3 regions of the Aceticella sp. 75b-Ac genome follow, and region 2 is predicted to be linked to each of the others. Evidence: riboswitches for the same ligand, from Rfam matches in the RefSeq annotation. Region 2 holds a riboswitch; each other region holds the start of a gene.

Region 1 (7,640 bases), 960 kb from region 2:
AAGCTCCTTATAAACCTCAAGTCCCGCCCTCTGAAGGTCCTTTGTTGCAAAACATGTATATATCAATATTATACTTAAAACTATACGCAAAATAGGATTTATTAATCCAGCCGTATATAAAGCCAATAAAACCGTAAAAAATGAAATACATACGGTAAATCCACATAGAAAAAATCCTGCAATCTTCTCTTTTTTACTATCAACAGCAAATTTCTGTAACCTGTTATAAAGGAATGTAATCAGTTTGCCAATAATCCTTACAGGATGTGGATATCCCTGCGGATCCCCAATTATTACGTCAAGTATATATGCCGCTATTACCTCCATCAGTCCTGATATCCTTTCATTATTTCATATATCTTTTTAATATCTGTACTTTCCCTTACTATATCAGCAAGAGCGTCATATTCTCTTTCCTTATATGCCTTGTAATCCAAAATTTCATCTATTGCTGAAAGCCCTTTCTCTTTTCTGACCATATTTATAAATGCTTTAGTAAAATTATTATTTTCAAAAATCCCATGTATATATGTTCCAAATACCCTGCCATCTTTACTTTCACACCCATCTTCTATTTCCTGTTTTACACCATTTCTCTCATATATTGTACAGAAAGGCTTATCACTTAGAATAGACGTTTCCCCCATGTGAATTTCATATCCGTTAATATCAAGTCCTTCAAAAGGTTTCATGATTTCCGGCAGATTACCCTTTATTTTAGCTCTAAGGCGTGTTGTCATTTTTTCTTTTTCTATAACTGTTTTAATGTCAAGTAATCCTAATCCTTCTGTTTCTTTTACAGAACTCTCAATCATATATGGGTCAAGTATAGTCTTGCCAAGCATCTGATAGCCACCACATATACCTATAATAAATGTGCCCTTCTTTCTTAATGCCTGTATTTCATCAAAAAGCCCATACTGCTTTAAAGCTTTTAAATCCCCAATGGTATTTTTTGTACCCGGAATTATCAAGACATCACATTTCCCTATACTATCGCCTTTATTTATATACCTTAATTTCACATCAGGAATTCTTTCAAACGGATCAAAATCAGTAAAATTAGATATATGTGGAAGATTTACAACCGCTATATCAATAGAACCATTATTAGCATTTTTATAAAATCTTTCAGTAGCTCCATCCTCTTCATCAATTCTTATATCAGTATATGGAAGAACTCCCAGCACCTTTTTGTGTATTATATCTTCAAGCATAACAATACCCGGTTTTAAAATCTCAATATCTCCTCTGAACTTATTGATTATTATCCCTTCAATACGTTTTTTTTCATCTTCCTTTAACAAAAGAAGTGTACCTGCAATAGATGCAAAAACCCCTCCTCTATCTATATCTCCTACAAGAATAACCGGTGCATTGACAATCTCAGCCATTCCCATATTTACAACATCTCTTTCCCGCAGATTTATTTCCGCAGGACTCCCTGCACCTTCTATAACAATAATATCATGGTTCTTACTTAGTTCTTTAAAATCATCTTTTATCATATTAAGAAGTTCCGGCTTGAAATTCTGATATTCCTGTGCCGACATATTACTGTGAACCTTACCTCTTAATATTACCTGACAATTTTTATCTGAACTCGGTTTGAGTAATACAGGGTTCATAAGAACCATCGGTTTTAATCCTGCTGCCTCCGCCTGTGCCACCTGAGCTCTTCCCATCTCTAAACCTTCTTCTGTAATGAAGGAATTTAAAGCCATATTTTGAGATTTAAATGGTGCAACTGAATATCCGTCCTGTTTAAATATGCGGCATAGTGCTGTAACCAATAGACTTTTCCCAACAGATGATGCAGTACCCTGTACCATAATCTTTAGCGTCATTTTAACTTCCCCCTTGCTTCAAACTCAAAGCATTTATTAACAAATCTTTTTACGGCATCCGGATATGCATATAGATTTATATGGACATATGTCGCAAGACAATTTTTATAAACATATCCACAACTCCATTTGTCATTTTTATCAGGTTTATGAACTACATATGAAACATTCTGCAATTTTCCTTTTAATTCCGAATGATGAAATTCATGTCCTCTAACAATACTGCCTTTGTTAAACAATACATTATCCATTATAACCTCAGCTTCTACATATCCAAAATGCTTAAGTCCTTTTGTCATCATTATATCTGCATCATATATTCCCACCATTGGAAATACATTACCATCAAGGTCTTTTATACTGTTTGTAAGATACATTAAGCCTCCGCATTCAGCATATACCGGCATACCATCATCAATGGCATTTTTAATTGAATCCATCATATGAATATTTTGGCTTAACTCCTCTGCAAACATTTCTGGAAATCCTCCGCCAATATATATACCTGAAATCCCCTCCGGAAGATTTTTATCATGTATCGGACTAAATGGAATAAGCTTAGCACCATATTCTTCAAAAAGCTTAAGCCCGTCCATATAGTAAAAATTGAATGCTTCATCACATGCATACGCAATTTTTGTCGGACAGGGGGACAGGGACCTTGTCCTGTCGGACAAGACCCTGTCCCCCTGTCCGACCTCCTTAAGTATCATATCAATATCAATATATTCCTCTATATATTGATACAATCTTTCAAATTTCTCTTGGAGCCCTGTCATCTCATATGTAGGAACAAGCCCAAGATGTCTTGAAGGCAAATCAAGTACAACATCCCTTGGCAGATATCCAAACACTTTAATTCCAAGGTCACGTTCAATACATTCCCTTAAAAGTTCAAAATGCCTTTGTGCCCTGATTTTATTTATAATAACACCAATGATATTCACATCTCTATCATATTTCATATATCCAAGCACTATTGCTGATATGCTTGCAGCCATAGACGAACCATCAACTACAAGTATTACCGGTATTTTCAGGATTTTTGCAACATCTGCACTGCTTCCCTTCGATGTTGTACCCATTCCATCATACAAGCCCATTACTCCCTCAATAATAGAAATATCTGCTTCCTTGGAATCATGAGCAAAAAGAGATTTTAAATTTTTTTCACCAAGCATATACAAATCAAGGTTGCCGGAATAATTCCCAGTAACATATCTGTGATACGTGCTGTCTATATAATCCGGTCCTATCTTAAAAGGAGCTACCTTATATTTTTTTGAAAGATATCCCATAAGCCCAAGGCTTATTGTGGTTTTACCTGCTCCCGAATGTGTACCTGCAATCATAAAAGCTCTAAACAATCCCTTACTTGCTCCTTCCCTGTTAAAAAATTTTATCATTTTAAATTTGCAAAAATTAAGACCTACCTTCGGGGTAAGCCAATAGATATAACACATATCAATCCTTCCCTCCGAAGGTGAACTACAAACTTTAAGGCAGGTCTCCTGGCTTGCAAATCATCTTAAGCTCTACCTTCCCGGTTTCCCAGTGGTTATTTGAGCGTCATCATTGCTTACAGTAGCGGGGGCTGCGGCGGACTTTCACCGCCTTCCCTATTACCCTTTCGGACCTTAAAAGCTGCTTATAATAGATTACTTATATTGTACAACGATTTCCTACATGAGTCAATAATTAATTATTTAACATATATTTTTTATTAATAGCATGAATTAAGTTATCCTCAAAAATTATTATTTTAATATATACTCTAACTAATTGAAATAAATTGTTATTTATATTATAATGTGCATAAAATATATGTTTAGGAGGTGGTTTTTTTGGCAAATGAAATGGATATTCTTGAACTTCTATGCCAGAACAGCAGGTTGACTGATGAGCAAATAGCTACAATGACAGGTCTTGATGAAGAAACTGTAAAAAATACAATAAAAAATTTAGAAGAAGAAAATATTATTTTAAAATATTCCGCCATAATCAATTGGGAAAAAACAGATAAGGAAATTGTTCATGCCCTGATCGATGTCAGAATAACTCCACAGCAGGGGCATGGATTTAATGCAATAGCCGAAAGAATATGTCAGTACGATGAAGTCAAATCTGTCTCCTTGATATCCGGAGGTTATGACCTTTCTGTAGAAGTGGAAGGAAAAACAATGAAAGAGATTGCGCTTTTTGTTGCAGAAAGGCTTGCGCCAATTGATGGTGTCTTAAGCACAACAACTCATTTCATCTTAAAAAGATATAAACAAAACGGCGTATTCTTTACAGATGGACCTAAAGACAAAAGATTGGTGGTAACACCATGAATTCAGAAAAATATATCTCTGACATCATAAAAAAAATACCATCTTCCGGAATAAGAAGGTTCTTTGACCTTGTGACAAATTCAAAGGATATCATATCGCTTGGTGTAGGCGAACCTGATTTCACAACACCCTGGCTGATACGAAAAGAAGGTATAGATGCACTTGATAGAGGCAGTACCACATATACATCAAACCTTGGTTTGCCAGAATTGAGAATTGCTATTTCAACTTTTCTTAAAAGCCATTATAACTTGGATTATAACCCTGAAAAAGAAATAATGGTTACCGTAGGTGCCAGTGAAGCAATTGACCTTGCTGTAAGGTGTCTTTTAAATAATGATGATGAGGTTCTGATTCCAGAGCCAAGCTATGTTTCATATGCACCATGTGTAGCTTTAACAAGGGGAATACCTGTATTTGTTCCGACAGATGCCCGTAATAATTTTAAGCTTACTCCGGATGATTTGAAATCAAAAATTACAAAAAAAACAAAAGCATTAATACTTTCATATCCAAATAATCCAACCGGTGCAATAATGACTGAAAATGACCTTTATAATATCCTAAATATCATAATTGAAAATGACCTGATAGTCATTTCCGATGAAATATACAGTGAACTTACATATGAGGATAAACATGTAAGTATTGCATCACTGCCGGAAATGAAAGAAAGAACAATATTGATAAATGGTTTTTCAAAAGCCTTCGCTATGACAGGCTGGCGTCTCGGATATATTGCTTCAAACCCTGCATTTATTGAAGCCATGAATAAAATACATCAATATACAACAATATGTGCGCCCATAATGTCTCAGCTTGCAGCTATAAAGGGTTTAAATAACTGCGAAGAAGATGTAATAAAAATGAGGAAAACATATGACCAAAGAAGAAGATTTATAATAAAGGGATTTCGTGAAATAGGATTTGAATGTTTTGAACCAAAAGGAGCATTCTATATATTCCCATCTATCAAAAAAACAGGAATGGATTCCCAGCAGTTCTGTGAAAGGCTGTTAAAGGAAGAAAAAGTCGCTGTTGTCCCGGGTGATGCCTTCGGTCCCAGCGGCAACGGATTTATTAGGGTATCATATGCATATTCGCTCGACAGAATAATAAAAGCACTGGAGAAAATCGAACATTTTGCACAAAAATTTATATAAGAGGTGATTTCACCTCTTTTTTAATTTACAGGGGGGCTTAGCAGAAAGCCCCGTCACTTGTGGCGGGGAGTACGTCAGATATCAGCGGTGAAAGTATAATAAAGCAGGAGAATATTTAAAAATATAATAATACCTGTGATTATCCATCCCAATACATCTGTAATAGGTTTATTGACTAATTTCCCCATCATGTCTTTACGCCTTGTTATCAGCAACATAGGTATTATTGCAGCAGGAAGTGCAAAGCTTAAAATTACTTGACTGATTACCAAAGCCTTCATAGGATTTATACCCATCTCAATAATAGCTAATGCAGGTATCATGGTAATTAACCTTCTCAGATTAATTGGGATATTTAATCCGATAAAACCTGACATTATAGTCTGACCTGCCATAGTACCTACAGCAGATGATGAAAGCCCTGATGCTAAAAGAGCAATTCCAAATGCGGCACTTGACATAGTGCCAAGAAGAGGCTTTAATGACATATGTGCTTCCTCAATCGTATTTACTACCATTCCATTTTTATAAAATACCGCAGCAGATACTATAACCATCGCCGCATTTACGATAAATGCTATATTCATTGCAATAGCAATATCAATCCTTTCCATTTTTAAATGCTTCCTCTTATCTTCATCTGTAACAAATCCCTTGTTGCGGCATTGTACAAGTTGGGAATGCAAATAAATAACATGCGGCATTACCGTCGCTCCAAGCATTCCAACAGCTATTAAAACAGCCTCGCCATTTGATAATGACGGAATTATGGTACATATCGCAACTTTTGTCCAATCGGGCTTTGCTAAAAATAATTCCATACCATATGCAATACATATAATGGCAATAAGTATGGAAATTATCAATTCAACAACTTTTTGCCCGTATTTTTCTGTATATACAATCATAAAGGTAATGATTCCCGTCAGAAATCCGGCATATACCATCGGAATCTTAAATAAAAGATACAAACCTAAGGTTCCCCCAAGAAACTCAGCAAGGTCTGTTGCCATTGCTGCTAATTCCGCTATTATCCACAAAAACCAGTTTGTTTTTCTTTGGAAAATCAATGAACAAATTTTAGGTAAACTCCTTCCTGTTGCAATGCCCAGCTTTGCCGACATTGACTGCAAAAATATCGCCATAATATTGCTCCAAAGAATAACCCATAAAAGGCTGTAGTTAAACATAGAACCACCGCTTATATTTGTGGCAAAATTTCCGGGATCTACGTATGCAACACTGACAATAAATGCAGGACCTAAATATTTTAATAATTGGTTTATACTGAAAACCTTATGTCTTATCTTGGTTTCTATGCTTGCTATCTGGTCACTCATATCCTCACCCCTTAGTTGAAACTTAGACATGGCTAAATTTTTTTCCTACGGTTTAAGATATGATAAAGTGAGAATATATGTTACAAAAAACCATAATTAATCTATACTTTTATTTATCTTTTTGTAAATATATTGAAACATATTGTTCGTATTTCATCTTGATATCAGGATTATCTTTTAAAAATTTGTTAAACAATTTAAATCGGTACAATGTATTTACAGAAATATTATGCTCGATTAGTTCTGTTTCCACCAACAAATCATCTGCAACACCAAGATTTTTTAAAAATGTTTCTATTGAGTTATGCCTTTCCAATAAGAACTTGCCTATAATGCTTCCATTTTCGGTTAACCTTATTGTCCCATATTTTTGATACTCTATAAGACCCAGTTTGCTCAATCTCTGAATCATCTTTGTTGCTGAAGGTGCTTTTACATTCAATAACTCGGACAGCGTATTTATGCGAATATAACCTACATTCATGCTTTTTCTATAAATCATTTCAAGATAATCCTCCATTGCAGAAGTTAAAAGCTTCTTATTCTGTTCCAGCAGCTGATAACCCCTTACTGTATAAAATTTTTCTGTTTCCTCCATAGAATCACGACCTTAACCATTTGAAATAATATATTCATATAAGATAAATTTTATTTTAAATTTCTCTCTTTATAAATCATTATCCGAATGGTAGAATATAGATTATAAAATGAATGATTGGAGAAGACGATGAAGATACTTGTAGATGCAGATGCATGTCCTGTAAAAGATATTATAGTTAAAATTGCAAAGGAATTTAAAATACCTGTTTTAATGTTTATAGACACAAGCCACATACTTAATGACGGTTACTCAGAAATAATAACCGTTGATAAAGGCTTTAACTCCGCAGATATTGCATTAATAAACAGGACAAAAAAAAATGACATTGTAGTGACACAGGATTTTGGTGTCGCAAC
Region 2 (7,640 bases):
TATCTTTATTAAAAAATGAATGTAAAAGCTTTCTTCCTTCTTTTACTGTTATAGGGACAGAAGGGAAATCTAAGCTTGCAAAAAATCTTGCCACAGGAGGTATAAAAGGCAGGTTCTTTTTTATAATTTTATGAGATACTTCCTGAGGTTTTCCATCGCAAGCAATTTTTCCATTTTCCAGCAGAATAACCCGATCTGCCAAATGGAAACAACGCTCCAACCGTTGCTCAATCATAATTATAGTAAAACCCATTTCTTCATTGAGCCGTTTTACCAGATTCAAAATTTCCTCAGCTGAAACCGGATCCAGTTGCGATGTAGGTTCGTCAAGCATAAGAACATGTGGCTGCATTGCCAAGACAGAAGCCACTGCCAGTTTTTGCTTTTGACCGCCTGAAAGATTCGCTGTAAAAGAGTCCATAATTGGAGATAGATTCATAAAACTGACGACTTCGGCAATCCGCCGAAGCATTTCTTCAGGACATAGCCCAAGATTTTCAAGACCAAAGGCGATTTCTGCCTCTGCATATGTCTGTACAATCTGTTTTTCCGGGTCTTGGAAAACCATTCCAATTTCTCTGCATAATTTTCTCCGATCCATTTTTCCGATGTCATTACCTTTAAAAAAGACTTTGCCACCGATTCTGCCTCCATAAAAATCAGGAATCAGCCCATTTAATACCCTGACAAGAGAAGATTTTCCTGAACCCGACCCGCCTATAACAAGGATAAAATCCCCTTCTTCAATTTCAAGATTAATATTATCAAGTGCAGGTGTATTTGATTCAGGATAAAAATATGTTAAATTTTCGACTTTAAAAAGCGACAATTTTTCCACCCCTCTTTTAAAATAAGCGGTATAGACAGATAAAAGATTACTATTAATAAAACAATCAGTGTTGTGCTGTTTTTAATAAGGTAATCTGCTTCAGGATAAAAGGTATACTGTCCATACCCATATTGAAATCCCCAAAGTGCAAAAAATAACCCCAAGAAACTGCCGATAATAATTATAATATCCCGGGGTCTTATTATGCTTCGTTTGTATACGGAACGTTTACCACTTCCATAAGCCCTTGCTTGCATAGATTCAGCAATCTCCATAGCACCATGCAGGGAGGATAAAAGCATAATATTATAGAGATAAGAATATTTTTTAGTTCTATTCCATAAACTTCCTTCATCAAAATCAACCCCACGTAATTCCTGTACCTCTTTAATTCTTTTCAAATCCCTGACCATCGTAGGAAACATTCTTGTTGATAGAGAAATCATTAAAATAGATTTTGCTGCAACGAAGGAAAAAAGATTTAAAACCTTGTCCGGATTTATCATCAGGTTATACAGACAAAATATGCTTATTACAACCAAAAGCCTTATGCTTGAAGCAACTCCAAAATACAAAGCCTCCATCGATATATCGAGTTTGCCAAGAAAGGGAAGGTTGGGACCATGCCAAATGATTGTATTGCCTGCTTTTATTACAATGGGGTTAATAATCATGATAATAAGCATTAAAAAAACACCGGCTTTTAAAAATCCCTTCCATGCCTCAAATCCATCCACATTGATAATTAATATGGCAAGTAAAATCAGCATTGATAACAGATAAAGGGGATTTTCATATATAAGGCTTAATATAAGAAGTACCGAAAGATATATTAAAACAGCAGCAGGATGAAAAGTTTGCAAAAAAAGTCCTTTTTCCTGATAAAATAACTTCTCAAACATTTTTGTATCCCCTTTACTATTTATGAAGCAGACTATCCCAGGAAGGAGGCGGCTGGTCCATACTTTTGCTGTACCACCATATAATTTTATCACCTGTTTTCACCGGATGTTTATCAGCCATATGATTTGGAACCTCACCATTTACTGAGTACATCCATCCACTCATACCGCTGTTGGCTTGACCTGCAATGGAATCAATGAAATCAGGCCATGTTGGCTTTCCGACATAAGGAAGACCTGTGGCATCAAGTGCACCAAGGGCAGTTGTACCCCATTTATTATTATCTTTTACAATAACCTGCTGTGGTTTAAAGAGAAACTCGCCATTTTTTCCGACAACAGCAATCCATACCCTGCAGCCATTTTCAGGGGTTACAGATGTTGCATTATTGCTGGAATTTGTACCATTGGTTGATGCATCAGCCTGTTGATTTGTGGTTGTGCCAGATTGATTTGCATTTGCAGCAGTCTGTGTTTTGTTATCGGCATTTGTTTCTGAAGGACTGGATGCAGGCTGAGAATTATTTTCTGAAGAAGACGCTTTCTGGTTATCATTCGTTTGATTTGCATTTGCTGAAGACTGACCCTGATTATTTTTAAGATTGTTATTTGTCTTGCTTTCTTCTGATTGCTTATATTGCTGTTGAGGATGAAAAACCTTGTTCATATAAAGTGCAGGTACAGCAACCGTTGCAATGATAATCAAAAATATTGCAAGATAAGTAAGTTTTTGTTTCATCAAATCACCCCAAGTTAAAATATTAATAAAGGCTTTATTCAAGCTCCTTCCCATGTTATTTTACAGGATGGATTTGAATAAAGCCGGCTATTGGTGGTAGTTAAAAACTTCCATACCACAAACAAAGACAATTTCCCCATCCTGCGTAAGGAACATTGTGATATCACAGGTTTCAGGTTTCCTGACTAAGGTTCATTGTTTCTCCACGCCTTCCCGGGTTTTACCAGTGGCATTATGTGGAGTCACTCCCCTTCACAGTGGCGCGACCGTGCCGGATTTACACCGGCTTCCCTTTTGCCTGCTGTAGTATTTACTTTAGTGATATATAAACATGTGCTTTGAATAGATTATATATAAAATTTCAGGGCATGTCAAGAATCTGTCACAGGAAAGATATTATCTTTAAATATACTAATGTTTTTCATGATTTCATTGACATAACATAATCATATATTATATAATAATAAAAATAGATAAAAGCAGCACAGTTCTTAGTTATCGAATATACAAAGTAAAGTTCACTAAATTACGTTATAAAAAATAAAGTATAAGCTATAACAAATATGCAAAAAATGTATGTAAAATTTAAGTAAACCTTTAATTAATTAAAAATTCCTTTATATCAAGAAAAGAAATGGCAGTTTTGTTTCTGTTGTAAACAGTCAAATTTAAAGAAGGAGGGTTTATTATGCAGCAGAAGGAAACAAATAAAGTGCTTACTGTATGTCCTTATTGTGGTTGTAGGTTTTATATTTTAACATTAATGTAAAAAGTTGAAATAGAAGAATTATATATACATTGTAAATAAAGAAGGGAAGATGATAAAATGGCTAACCGTTTTGTAATTGCTAATCCAAACTATTGTCTGGGTTGTTATACATGTATGGTTGCATGTGCTTTTGTGCATAAAGAAAATGGGTTGCAACCTTACCCGCGTCTTTACATTACGTATACGAGTGAAGGTACAATGCCTATACAGTGCCGTCACTGTGAAGATGCTCCATGTGCCAATGTATGTCCTGTAGGAGCGATTAAAAAGGAGGGGGATGCTATAATAATAGATGAGAAAGCCTGTATAGGATGTAAGACTTGCTTATTAGCCTGTCCATTTGGAGCTATTGACTTTTTACCTCAATATGACTCTGAACAGGAAACATTTCAGTGTGTAAAAGAAGGGAATAATAAAGAGGTAGAAACTATGGAACAGAAAATTGTTGCTGTAAAATGTGACCTGTGTTATTTCAGGGAAGAAGGTCCGGCTTGCGTACAGTTTTGTCCGACTAAGGCTTTGAAATTAGTTAAAGAAGAAGAAACAAGGAATGTAATTAAAAATAAAAGGGTTACTAATGTTGAAAGATTAGTTTCTGTTTATGAAGGAAAAGAATAGAAGCCTTTTTTCCATAGTAAGTATAATTTAAAGAAGGAGGGTTTATTATGCAGCAGAAGGAAACAAATAAAGTGCTTACTGTATGTCCTTATTGTGGCACCGGCTGTGGACTTTATATTAATGTAGAAAATGGAAGGATAGCAGGTATTGAAGGAGACGAACTTCATCCTATAAATAAAGGGGAATTGTGCATAAAGGGATATTATGGATACAAGTATGTCAATGATGCACGCCGTTTAACATCTCCTTTGATTAAAAAAGATGGCACCCTTGTCCCGGTTTCATGGGATGAGGCACTGGATTATGTTGCCGGTCGTCTTAAACAAATCAAACAGGAATCCGGACCTGATGCCTTTGCACTTTTTTCTTCAGCAAGGTCCATCAATGAGGACAATTATATGGCTCAAAAGTTTACAAGGGCGGTGATGGGTACCAATAATGTAGACCATTGTGCCCGCTTGTGACACTCTGCTACAGTCGCCGGGCTGGCGATGACACTGGGCAGCGGGGCAATGACGAATTCAATTCCTGAAATAAGTGCTTATTCAGATGTTATCTTTATAATCGGTTCAAACACGGCTGAATGCCATCCAATGATAGCCAGTCATGTATTAAAGGCTAAGGAACGGGGCGCTAAGCTTATTGTGGCAGACCCCCGTATGACGGAGATGGCTAACAAAGCAGATATTTGGTTAAGGGTACCCAGTGGGTATAATATACCCCTTATAAATGGAATGATTAATGTAATCATCAAGGAAGGTCTTGTTAAGACAGATTTTATAAAGGAGCATACCGTAGGTTTTGAAGAACTGGTTAAAGCGGTGGAGGGATACACGCCGGAGTATGTTGAAAAGCTTACAGAGATTCCTCAGAAAGATTTGGTAAAGGCAGCACGTATATATGGAAAGGCAGGAGCTGCGGTTATCCTGTATACAATGGGTATCACACAGTTCAGCCATGGAACAGGGAATGTAGTTGATTGTGCAAACTTAGCGTTAATCACCGGTAATATAGGTCGTCCCGGAACCGGTGTAGACCCTTTAAGAGGTCAGAACAATGTTCAAGGAGCTTGTGACATGGGTGCGTTACCTACTGACTTGCCGGGGTATTTAAAGGTCAACGTAGAGGAGAACCGTGCACGTTTTGAGAAGATATGGGGTGTCAAGTTACCGTCGGCTCCCGGGCTTAAAGTGACAGAGGTTCCATATGGGATATTTGAAAATCGTGTCCGTGCGCTATATGTCTTTGGAGAAAATCCTGTTATGAGCGACCCGGATTCAGACCATCTGCGCCATGCTTTTGAACATCTTGACCTCTTGGTAGTACAGGATATCTTTCTGACGGAAACCGCCCGATTGGCAGATGTGGTACTTCCTGCCGCCTGCTGGGGAGAAAAAGATGGTACCTTTGCCAATACCGAGCGTCGTGTACAGCGTGTCAGAAAAGCTGTTGATCCGCCTGGTAATGCAAAGCTTGACTGGTGGATATTCAGTAAATTAGCTGAAAAAATGGGTTATACAGGGATGAGTTATAATAATGTTGAAGAGATATGGGATGAAATACGCAGATTGGTTCCGGAAAAATTCGGAGGCATGAGTTATGAGCGGTTGGATAATAATAGAGGGCTTCAATGGCCTTGTCCGACAGAGGATCATCCGGGTACACCTTTCCTTTATAAAGGAGGAAAATTTTCAACCCCTTCAGGCAAGGCACAGATATACTCAATATTGTTTAATACGGGGAATCCTGATACAAGACTGGATTTTGAAGTTAAAGAGAATGGGAAGGTTATTATAGGAAGTATAGCTGAATTGCCTGATGAGGAATATCCGCTTGTTTTAACTACCGGAAGGAGGGTATACCATTATCATACAGGTACTATGACACGCAAATCTCCGATTTTGAATCAAATGGGTCCTCAGGAACAGGTGGAGGTTAATCCTCAAGATGCTGCAAGACTTGGAATTAATGATGGAGATTTTATAAAGATATCCACAAGGCGTGGTTATGTAGCGTCACGTGCTTGGAAAACAGAAAGGGTACCAAAAGGTACAATCTTTATGACCTTCCATTACTGGGAGGCTTGCAGTAATGAGCTTACAAATACGGTTTGTGATCCTATTTGTGGCATACCTGAATACAAGGTAGGAGCTGCAAAAATTGAAAAAATAACTCCGTCTGAGGCACAAGCTATTTTGGAAGAGAAAAAAGAAAAATATCAGGTTGAAAAAGAAAAATTATATATTCATTGCAGATAAATAAAGATTATCCTGCCTTAAAGGCAGGATAATCTTTATAAAAGCTCAATTTCTACTTCTTCTCCGCTTAACAGTCCTTCTTTGTTTGCAGGGATTTTTACAAATCCATCAGCCTTAGACATTAAAGATATAAGTCCGGATTTTCCGAGCAATGGATTGGCTATAAGGATTTCTTTAGAAGGAGTCAGACTGACCATAACATATTCTTCTTTTCCATGATTTGACGGATAATTTTGTCCCCATACAGCCTTTATCTTATAAACCATCTGTTTTTCTTTTTTTAAGATTATATCTAAGAAAGGCAATACAAGGCGTTTTAATATAACAAGGGCTGAAACAGGATGACCCGGCATACCCCAAATAGCCTTATCTCCAACCTTTGCAATAATTGTTGGCTTGCCGGGTTTAACAGATAGACCATGCGTTATGATTCCGGGTTTACCGAGAGAATTGATGACATCGACGGTTACATCCTTTGTGCCTACAGAACTGCCGCCGGATATAATTACAAAATCAACATCCGGCAAAATTTTTGTTATTTTATGTTTTAAATCTTCAAACCTATCTTTTGCATAGCTATGCCCTATAATATTTGCACCTGCTTTTTTTAGTTCCGACAACATTGTATATGTATTTATATCATTGACCTGTCCTATACGGAGGTTTTCTGTAGGAGATACTATTTCATCGCCTGTTGATATTATGTAACCCCTTGGTTTTCTGAAAACTTCAACTGAACTTTTCCCGATAGCTGCTAAAGCGCCAATATCCTGAGGCTTCAAAAGATGACCTATTTTAAAAAGGATATCATTCTTTTTTATATCATCACCCTTTAAAATAACGTTTTGATTTGGTGAAACGGGTTTTAATACATTAAGTGTTATGTCATCTAATTTTTCTGTGTATTCCAACATAACAACGGCATCAGAACCTGAAGGCAACATTCCGCCTGTAGGGACATATGCACATTGCCCGTTTTCAATAAAAAGTTTTGTTTCTTCCCCCATATTTACTTCACCGATTATTTCAAGAAAAGCAGGAAGAGATTCGGAACAGCCGAAGGTATCAATTGCTTTTAAGGCATATCCGTCAACCGTTGAGCGATTGAATTGGGGGACATCGATTTTTGATATTATATCAGAAGCCAAAATCCTTCCTTCTGCTGTATCAAGAAGAAGGTTTTCTGTGCTTAGTTTAAATCCATCAAAATGTTCTTTTAAAAGTTCTAAAACCTTATCAACCGGTTTAACCTTAAACATTTCCATTTAACCACATCCTTTAACTGTAATAGACGTTTTTTCAAATTAACTATTGTATTTAATTATAACATATTTTTTTTGCCTGTTAAACGCTAACGGATATTTTACAGCAATTGTCATGACAAACAAAAAACTCTACATAAAAAATTATTGAGTTTTCTTCTTTCTATATATATAATATAAATAAAGTAAAAAAATATGAAAAAAATCGAAGAAATGGGTGATGAACTTGAAAGCGTTTGCGGTATCAGGCAAAAAGAATTCAG
Region 3 (7,640 bases), 540 kb from region 2:
TTATAACAGCATCAACAACTGCTATACCGTTTTGCATAAAGTAATTATCAATTACCCATTCAATCCCTTTACTGCCAAGCTCGTCATTTTTTGATGCAGTTAAAAAGACAGGAATAACTGCACCACCTTGATTTTCTATCTCTTTTATTAAATTATCCATAAATTCCAAATTTTCTGCATTCCAGTAGCTTTGATAAAAAAGGATTCCTATGACTGGCTTTTTCTCATTTAATTTTTCCTGTATAAAAGTTTCAGGTTTAATTTCATCTCGATAATCAGGATGATATATTCCTTCCCATGGAAGAGGTTTAGGTTCTATAACAGAAAAACTGGTATTTGAAATACTATTGGAAATCCATAGAAAAAGATTCTCAAAATTTGAAGCACCGCCATAACTAACGTAATGATAAACCTTGAAGTATTCTTCTTGATTTAATGTTCCCATTTTAAGGAGTTCCTGATAGTTTTCTCCCGAAGAAGGTAAAACCGCTATTTCTATTCCTTTTTCCCTACCTATCTCACAAATCTTATTAACAGAAGGTAGCGAATCAGTCCCTCCCATTAGATGAATTATTATCATATCTGAACCCAAGGCTAAATTTATGAGGTCTTTTTCTTTTTTTAAGTCATCAACATCTCTTTTGCTTCTAGCAGCTAAATTAACGCTATCACCATATTTTGAATAAATATTTCTTACAGCACTACTCACGTTTGATAATTCCGTATCAATGGCAGTATAAAACAATATTTTTATCGCCATATAAAATCCTCCCTTTCATCTTTTGCCTGTTGCTTCTGCTATAATCTCTTCAAAAGCCCTTATTATATTCTTCATAGAATTTCCTCCATTATTTTCTATCTCTACTCCTTCTATATCAAGAATGTTTTTAAGCTTTTCTAAAATTATAGAAGCTCCCCATATGGCTTCATCCTCATTTAGAAGTCCCCATTCCATCTGGTCCAGTAAATGAATATAAAGAGATGTTAAGGTTACAAGATTATTTTCTTTTTCAAGGATTTGAAGATTATGTATAAACAAGGCTTTTTCTGTTTTTGCTTTGTTATTTTTTTTCATGTACGTATTCCAGAGACTATCTTCGCTTACGCCATATCGTTTAAAACGTTTCAATATGCTATGTTGGTATTGAGGAGAAAGTCCCGTTTGCTTATACAGAGCCTCCTTTACCGCATCTTTTACGACAACGCCTATTAATTCTCCAAGTTTAGAATGTTTACCCGCATTTTTTAATAAAACAGGCGATTCAGCATTGCAAACAATAATAGCGTTGTCAGTACCTGAACCTGTTGCTATCCCAGTAGAATAATTGCTTCCTGCCATTAGTTCTTGAAGAGCCGCCGTTTTAGCTTCAGTACAGGTAATAAGAGCTCTCGCCATGGTATATTCAGGAAGGTTTGCGTCTATTATAAGAATAATATTTATAGTCCCGTTTATTTTGCAAATTTCTCCGTCTTTTTCATAATAGGAGGAAGGATCTCCTGCCCTTCCTCCGTTAACCTCTACCCCTCCTGTTACAATAGCAGTAACTGTAACTTCATTGAAATTTTTAACTTTAATTGATACATTTTCCATTGAGGCTGCTGTACTCATACCTGCTGTATGTTCCTTATCGAGACCAAGCTCTTCCGCTATTAACATCATGTGTTCTTCATAGGTTGGAGCCCTCAAAACACATGCCATGCCTGCTCCTGATTTCCCATCATGGTTAAAAATAGATGTAAGGTCCTCCCTAAATCCTCCATTTATACATGAAGTACTTAAAACCTTTCTGTTACCCTTAAATACCACTACAATGCTTTTAGCATAGTTATGAACCTGATCGGCGCATGATGTTTCAAATATCATCATAATCCATTCCCTCCTGTATTTTTATTTTTCAGGAAGCTTTTCAAACTCTTGCAACTTATGTCCGGTAAAATCCTTAGGATGAAATATTGCCGCTAAATCAGCAATTACCTGTTCAGTCTTGTCTAAATCTTGCCAGTACTGAGGCTGAAGGCACCAAACCTTACCCTCTTTTATAGGCTTTATATCTTTTAAAACAGGAGCTTGCTCAACCAACTTGGAAACTGAGGGCATGTAAACTGTTGAAGCTGGATAGATTAATATATCCGCATTGTTGGCTCTTGCATAAAACTCTTCCAAAGTCATGGTAACATTGCCTGTTTTAGTAGGTTGTACATCTTTGAAAATATTATCTCCTCCAGCCATATCTATCATTTTTGCAACATATGAACCTCCTGTCGGAACATAAACCATCCCTTTATAAATTTGACCCCATGCTACCTTCGGCTTATTTTCTTTTGGAACCTTATCTTTTATTTCATTGATTTTTTTCACAGCATTGTTAAAGAAATCAGATGCTTCTTTATCTTTGTTATAAAAAGCCGCAAGGAACTTTATCCATTCAAGCCTAGCGATTGGATCGTTCTCAAGCCATTCATTATCGACGGCATAAGGTACTCCAAGTTCTTTCAGCTTTTTAGGAAAATCCTCTGTACCTGCCATACCTGACTGAGTATACAAAAAGACTACGTCTGGAGAAATCTTTGTTATCTCTTCATAGTTTGGTGCCGAATTCTGACCCAAATATTTAATGCTTCCATTCTTGAGTCCTTGTTTTATTTCATCGATATACCACTGATTTTCCGGTGTTGTAACACCGACTACCGTATTCAGGACACCTAAGGGACGCAAAAGTGCAGCCTGTGTTGTTGAAGCTGTAATAACCTTTTTTACTGGTGTATAAATAACCGGTAAATCCTTGTACTTATCAGGAGCCTTTTGTCCTGAAGATACAAGAAGCATTTCTCTTCCGTCACCGTCAGTAACCTTTTTTATGCCGTCAGATATACTCTCAATCTTGAAACCCTTTGCATACTGAACAGTTATTGCAGACTTCGAAGCCGTTTTCTCTTGTGTCTTTTCCTGTGTTTTACAGCCGGTTAAAAATAAGCCTATCAAAAATGTAAACAACATGATAATTGAAATAGTTTTTTTCATTATAACATTTAACTCCTCTCTTCATAAATTAAATTTTAAGTTTTTGATTAAATATCTTTATCTTCTGTTGATATGCTTTTATGGTTCCGGATAAGCCCATATGCCTTTCATGGGTATACCAAGCCATTTTTCAAAATACTCCTTTAAAACCTGATCGGGATTGACATCCTTAAAGCGGTCAGGATAAAACCATTTAGCAAGATAAACTGATTCAATAAAATTACCTAAATTTGAGATATTTATAAAGTACATATGATTATTCTTAACTGCATCTGTTTTATTCAAAACAGGATCTTTTTTAATATCATTTGCTAATTTCATAACAGCAGAATTATCATTTGTTGTATAACCTAATTTATCACAATACACAAATAAAATATGTTCCGGATTTTTTGCTATTAACCATTCTCCACTTACATTCAGCATACTTGAAGAAGATTTCAAATCGGCTGCTATGTTATTTACGCCTACAAATTTTAATACCTGAGCATAAGAAGAACCTGGCGGAAAGGTTGAATATTTTCCTTCTTTAAAACCACCCATTAAACTCAAACATGCTATTTTAGGTTTTTCTTTTTCATCTATATTTTTTAAACCATTTTCTATATTCGACAAAATTTCATTTCTCCAATTCAAAAATTCAATAGCTTTTCCTCCACGATTAAAAAGTAAAGCAGTTCTTTTTAAATCTTGCTCATATGTTTCTAAATAATAAAAGTCAATACCAATAACCTTTATTCCTAATGCTTCAATCTTTTTCCTTATATCTTCTGAAGGATATTTACCATATGTTAGAACTGCCTGAGGCTTAAGCTCTGCTATTTTTTCCAGATCAGGACTTATCCAAGAACCAACAGATACTTTATTATTAAGACCTAAATAAGGCTTCTTTTGAATCGTATCACTTACACCTACTATAAAATCGTCAGGTACCTGCAATATCCTCATTGCTTCAGCTATATTGGTATTTAATACAACTACTTTATTCAAACCGGATGCAGGTACTGTTACATCATTCCCCGTTGAATCTTTTATCTTAACATTCCAAGTCACTACTGCCTTAAATGCTGTATCATCCCACTTCACGTCTGCACCGAAGGCTTCTACAATAAATCTCAATGGAACGATTGTCCTGCCCGATAAAACGACAGGTGCAACATCAAGGGTTTTATTTTTGCCATTTACAACAGCTTCATTTTTGCCAATGGTTAATTTTATACTGACATCTTGACCTTGTATTGTAACAGTTTGTGCAGCATCATCCCAATTTACAACTGCACCGAGATTCTCAGAAAAGAGTCTTGCTGGCACCATTGTCCTGCCATTTTCTATAAATGGCGAAACATCCCCTGTATTTATCTTTATACCGTTTAGATAAACCTGTGTCTCCTGTGACTTGGCTGTATCTGCAAGTCCAAAAGCAGGAAACAATGACATTAACAAAACAAAAATCATTAGAAAGCAAATCTTCTTTTTCACTATTAACTCCTCCATAAATTTCATAATACGTTAACAAACTCCGGTTACAGCCTTTTACAGTCATAACCGGAGTTTTAAAACATAAATCTCCCTCATATACCGTTCCCTCCCCTCCGAAGGCCAGTTTAGCATTCAGGCAGGTCTCCTGGCTCTGATATCATCCTACTCCCATTCCTTCCCGGTTTCCCAGTGGAATTAATACGGTTTCGTCCTTCATTACAGTAGCAGGGGCTGCAGCGGATTTTCACCGCTTTCCCTATCAAGCTTTAAAAGCACCTGAAGCTCTTGTTATTTAATTTTGCCTTTAATTAATTTTAAACTATAAATTACAGTGTTGTCAAGTAGTTATCAATTTTGTACCATTAAATTTTTATTTTTAATACAGTATCCTTATATCACCAACTTTCTTTGTAAGTTTTATAGAATCAAAGTATTCAAGAATACCTACTGCATATTTCCGGCTTGTTTTTAATAAGTCTCTATATATTGCAAGCGTTATCTCTTTATTTTCTTTAAGATAATTTGTCAAAATATCTTTTGCCTTCAAGAAATTATTTTCAGTTAAAAATATTTCTTCATTTATTTTAATAAGTCTACCTTCATTTGTCAAATACTCAAATACAGCAGCAACCTTTTTATAATCCGGAAATTCTGTTGGTTTTGGCACATTATATCCTGCATTTTCATATACCTTCATAATTTCATTTTTAATGGTTTCTTGTTCAGGTGTTAGAACTATATTATAACCCCATAAGGAAACAAATTGTCCTTTGATTTTTATAATTTTTTCTTCTACCATTAATTCTACAATAAATTCGTTTAAATTACTTTTAAAATCTTTAAAAATCTTTGATTTAAATTCCTCTTTTGGCATGCCTTCTCTTAGAGGATTATTTTTATGGTACTGTGCTAAAATATTTTTTGCATTTTCACATACCTTATTAAAGGTTTCCTTATGATATAAATATATAATGCCGTTTTTATTAAGTTTGATAATTGATGGGTTACTATTTATAATTTTTTCAAGATTTGAAATCCCGGCTATTCTTTCAATTTCACTGAAAGCCACAGGTAAAATAGAATTTGAAATTTTCTTTTCTATTAAAAAATCCATACCAAATTTTTCAATTTTTTTCAATTCCTCTATAACATCATTTTTAAATCTTTTGTGTTTTAACGGGTTTGAAACAAGGATTATTCCACCACCTATTGTTATCATTGGTGAATATGTTCTTATTACAAAATAATCTCCATTTAAAACTGAAACATAATTTTCAAGCAAAATCTGCGCATACGCATTTTCTCCGGCTTTTAATTCACTTTTATCAAGAAGAATAATCCTTCCAATTGTTTCGGAAGCACCTGTATAAAACCTTATTCTGTCCCGATTTTCTATTATTTTAGAAGATTTTAATAGTGATAACCTAACATCGATTATATTTGATGGTTCAATTGCGCCGGGCGGTGCAATAACATCGCCTCGTTTTAATTTATCGGTATTAATATTTGCGAGATTTATAGCAGTTCTTTGCCCTGCATAGGCCTCCTTAACATCCTTATCATGTACCTGTAAATTTCTAACCCTGCTTTCAAGCATATCAGGATAAATCATAACCTTATCGCCGATTTTAATCATGCCTGAAACTAATGTACCCGTTACAACAGTTCCAAAACCTGCTACAGAAAAAATTCTATCAATTGGGAGTCTATATATGCCCTCCCCTATTTCTTTTTTAAAATTTTGAGCTTTTTCATCAATTAGTTTAATTAATTGGTTTATTCCTTCTCCTGTCAGAGATGATACTACTGCTACCGGAGCATCTTTTAAAAAAGTATAAGAAAGCCCCTTTTTAATATCATCCTTCATCATATTTAACCATTCATCATTTACCATATCACACTTTGTTATAACAACTATTCCGTTTTTTATTCCTAAAAATGATAATATATCTATATGCTCTTTTGTTTGAGGCATTATACCTTCATCTGCCGCAATTACAAGCAGTACAATATCTATTCCATAAGCACCTGCAAGCATGTTTTTTATGAATTTTTCATGACCGGGAACATCAATTATTCCAGCTCTTATTCCAGAAGGAAGGTCAAAATATGTAAATCCCAAATCGATTGTCATTCCTCTTTGTTTCTCTTCCTGCAACCTATCAGTATCCCGCCCTGTTAATGCTTTTATTAAAGCTGTTTTACCATGGTCAACATGCCCTGCAGTACCAATAATTATGTTTTTCAATGTTAACCCTCCGTTATTTTTTTAACTGACTTGAAAATGATATCATAATCATCCTCTAATAGGGTCCGTACATCAAGGATTACTGCATCAGAAACGATTCTGCATATTATTGGTATATCCCCTGTTCTAAATTTATTTTCAATATCATTTGAACTTAAATTATCTATTTCAATTTTTATACCATATGAAGGAATATCCTGTTCAGCCAGTGCACCTCCACCTGCCATTGAAGATATCTCAATTATATCAGTTTTAACTTTGTTTATATTGGAAAGAATATCTTTAAGTTTAACCGCCCTTTCGTATAAAATATCCTTATTTAGTGTTAACATCTTCAATGTAGGTATAATCTTCTCAGGCTCATTATATAAATATATTCTCAATATATATTCTAATGTGGAAAGACACATCTTGTCGACCCTTATTGCTCTTGTCAAAGGATGTTTTTTCATCAAATCAATAAAAGATTTTTTCCCTACTATTATACCTGCCTGCGGACCACCTAAAAGCTTATCTCCGCTAAATGTAACTATATCCATACCTGCTTTAACTACTTCCTGCACTGTTGGTTCATATGGCAACCCATATTTGCGTAAATCAACTAATACACCGCTCCCCAAATCCTCCATAATCGGTATGTTATACTTTTCAGATATCTCTACCAATTTTTCTGTAGAAACCTCTTCCGTAAAACCTACTAATCTGAAATTGCTAGTATGAACCTTTAATATAAGACCGGTATTCTCATTAATAGCATTTGTATAATCATAATCATGTGTCTTATTTGTCGTACCGACCTCTTTTAATATTGCTCCGCTTTGCAACATAACATCAGGAATTCTGAAAGAACCACCTATCTCAACAAGCTGACCTCTTGAGACGATAACCTCT

Evidence for each region. Region 2 has a riboswitch for cobalamin ahead of AC0LWJ_RS09165 (DUF4430 domain-containing protein). Riboswitches for the same ligand answer to the same signal wherever they lie in the genome.
Region 1: linked by a shared signal. The riboswitch ahead of AC0LWJ_RS04395 (cobyrinic acid a,c-diamide synthase CobB) and the one ahead of AC0LWJ_RS09165 (DUF4430 domain-containing protein) in region 2 are both predicted to bind cobalamin.
Region 3: linked by a shared signal. The riboswitch ahead of AC0LWJ_RS01100 (stalk domain-containing protein) and the one ahead of AC0LWJ_RS09165 (DUF4430 domain-containing protein) in region 2 are both predicted to bind cobalamin.

What each region holds. Positions count from the first base shown of each region.
Region 1 covers NZ_CM190971.1:819,610-827,249, forward strand. Annotated here, with positions in the region: gene cbiB (adenosylcobinamide-phosphate synthase CbiB) at 1-327, opposite strand, end outside; gene AC0LWJ_RS04390 (cobyric acid synthase) at 327-1,847, opposite strand; gene AC0LWJ_RS04395 (cobyrinic acid a,c-diamide synthase CobB) at 1,844-3,214, opposite strand; cobalamin riboswitch at 3,332-3,502, opposite strand; gene AC0LWJ_RS04400 (Lrp/AsnC family transcriptional regulator) at 3,704-4,180, shown strand; gene AC0LWJ_RS04405 (pyridoxal phosphate-dependent aminotransferase) at 4,177-5,343, shown strand; gene AC0LWJ_RS04410 (Nramp family divalent metal transporter) at 5,418-6,683, opposite strand; gene AC0LWJ_RS04415 (metal-dependent transcriptional regulator) at 6,793-7,281, opposite strand; gene AC0LWJ_RS04420 (YaiI/YqxD family protein) at 7,411-7,640, shown strand, end outside.
Region 2 covers NZ_CM190971.1:1,780,024-1,787,663, forward strand. Annotated here, with positions in the region: gene AC0LWJ_RS09155 (ABC transporter ATP-binding protein) at 1-829, opposite strand, end outside; gene AC0LWJ_RS09160 (energy-coupling factor transporter transmembrane component T) at 802-1,731, opposite strand; gene AC0LWJ_RS09165 (DUF4430 domain-containing protein) at 1,748-2,524, opposite strand; cobalamin riboswitch at 2,628-2,814, opposite strand; gene AC0LWJ_RS09170 (4Fe-4S dicluster domain-containing protein) at 3,297-3,857, shown strand; partial or broken gene AC0LWJ_RS09175 (hypothetical protein) at 3,905-4,024, shown strand; gene fdhF (formate dehydrogenase subunit alpha) at 4,106-6,115, shown strand; gene AC0LWJ_RS09185 (molybdopterin molybdotransferase MoeA) at 6,151-7,380, opposite strand; gene mobB (molybdopterin-guanine dinucleotide biosynthesis protein B) at 7,598-7,640, shown strand, end outside.
Region 3 covers NZ_CM190971.1:211,250-218,889, reverse strand. Annotated here, with positions in the region: gene cobN (cobaltochelatase subunit CobN) at 1-760, opposite strand, end outside; gene AC0LWJ_RS01110 (adenosylcobinamide amidohydrolase) at 776-1,867, opposite strand; gene AC0LWJ_RS01105 (ABC transporter substrate-binding protein) at 1,889-3,022, opposite strand; gene AC0LWJ_RS01100 (stalk domain-containing protein) at 3,101-4,501, opposite strand; cobalamin riboswitch at 4,620-4,796, opposite strand; gene selB (selenocysteine-specific translation elongation factor) at 4,878-6,749, opposite strand; gene selA (L-seryl-tRNA(Sec) selenium transferase) at 6,752-7,640, opposite strand, start outside.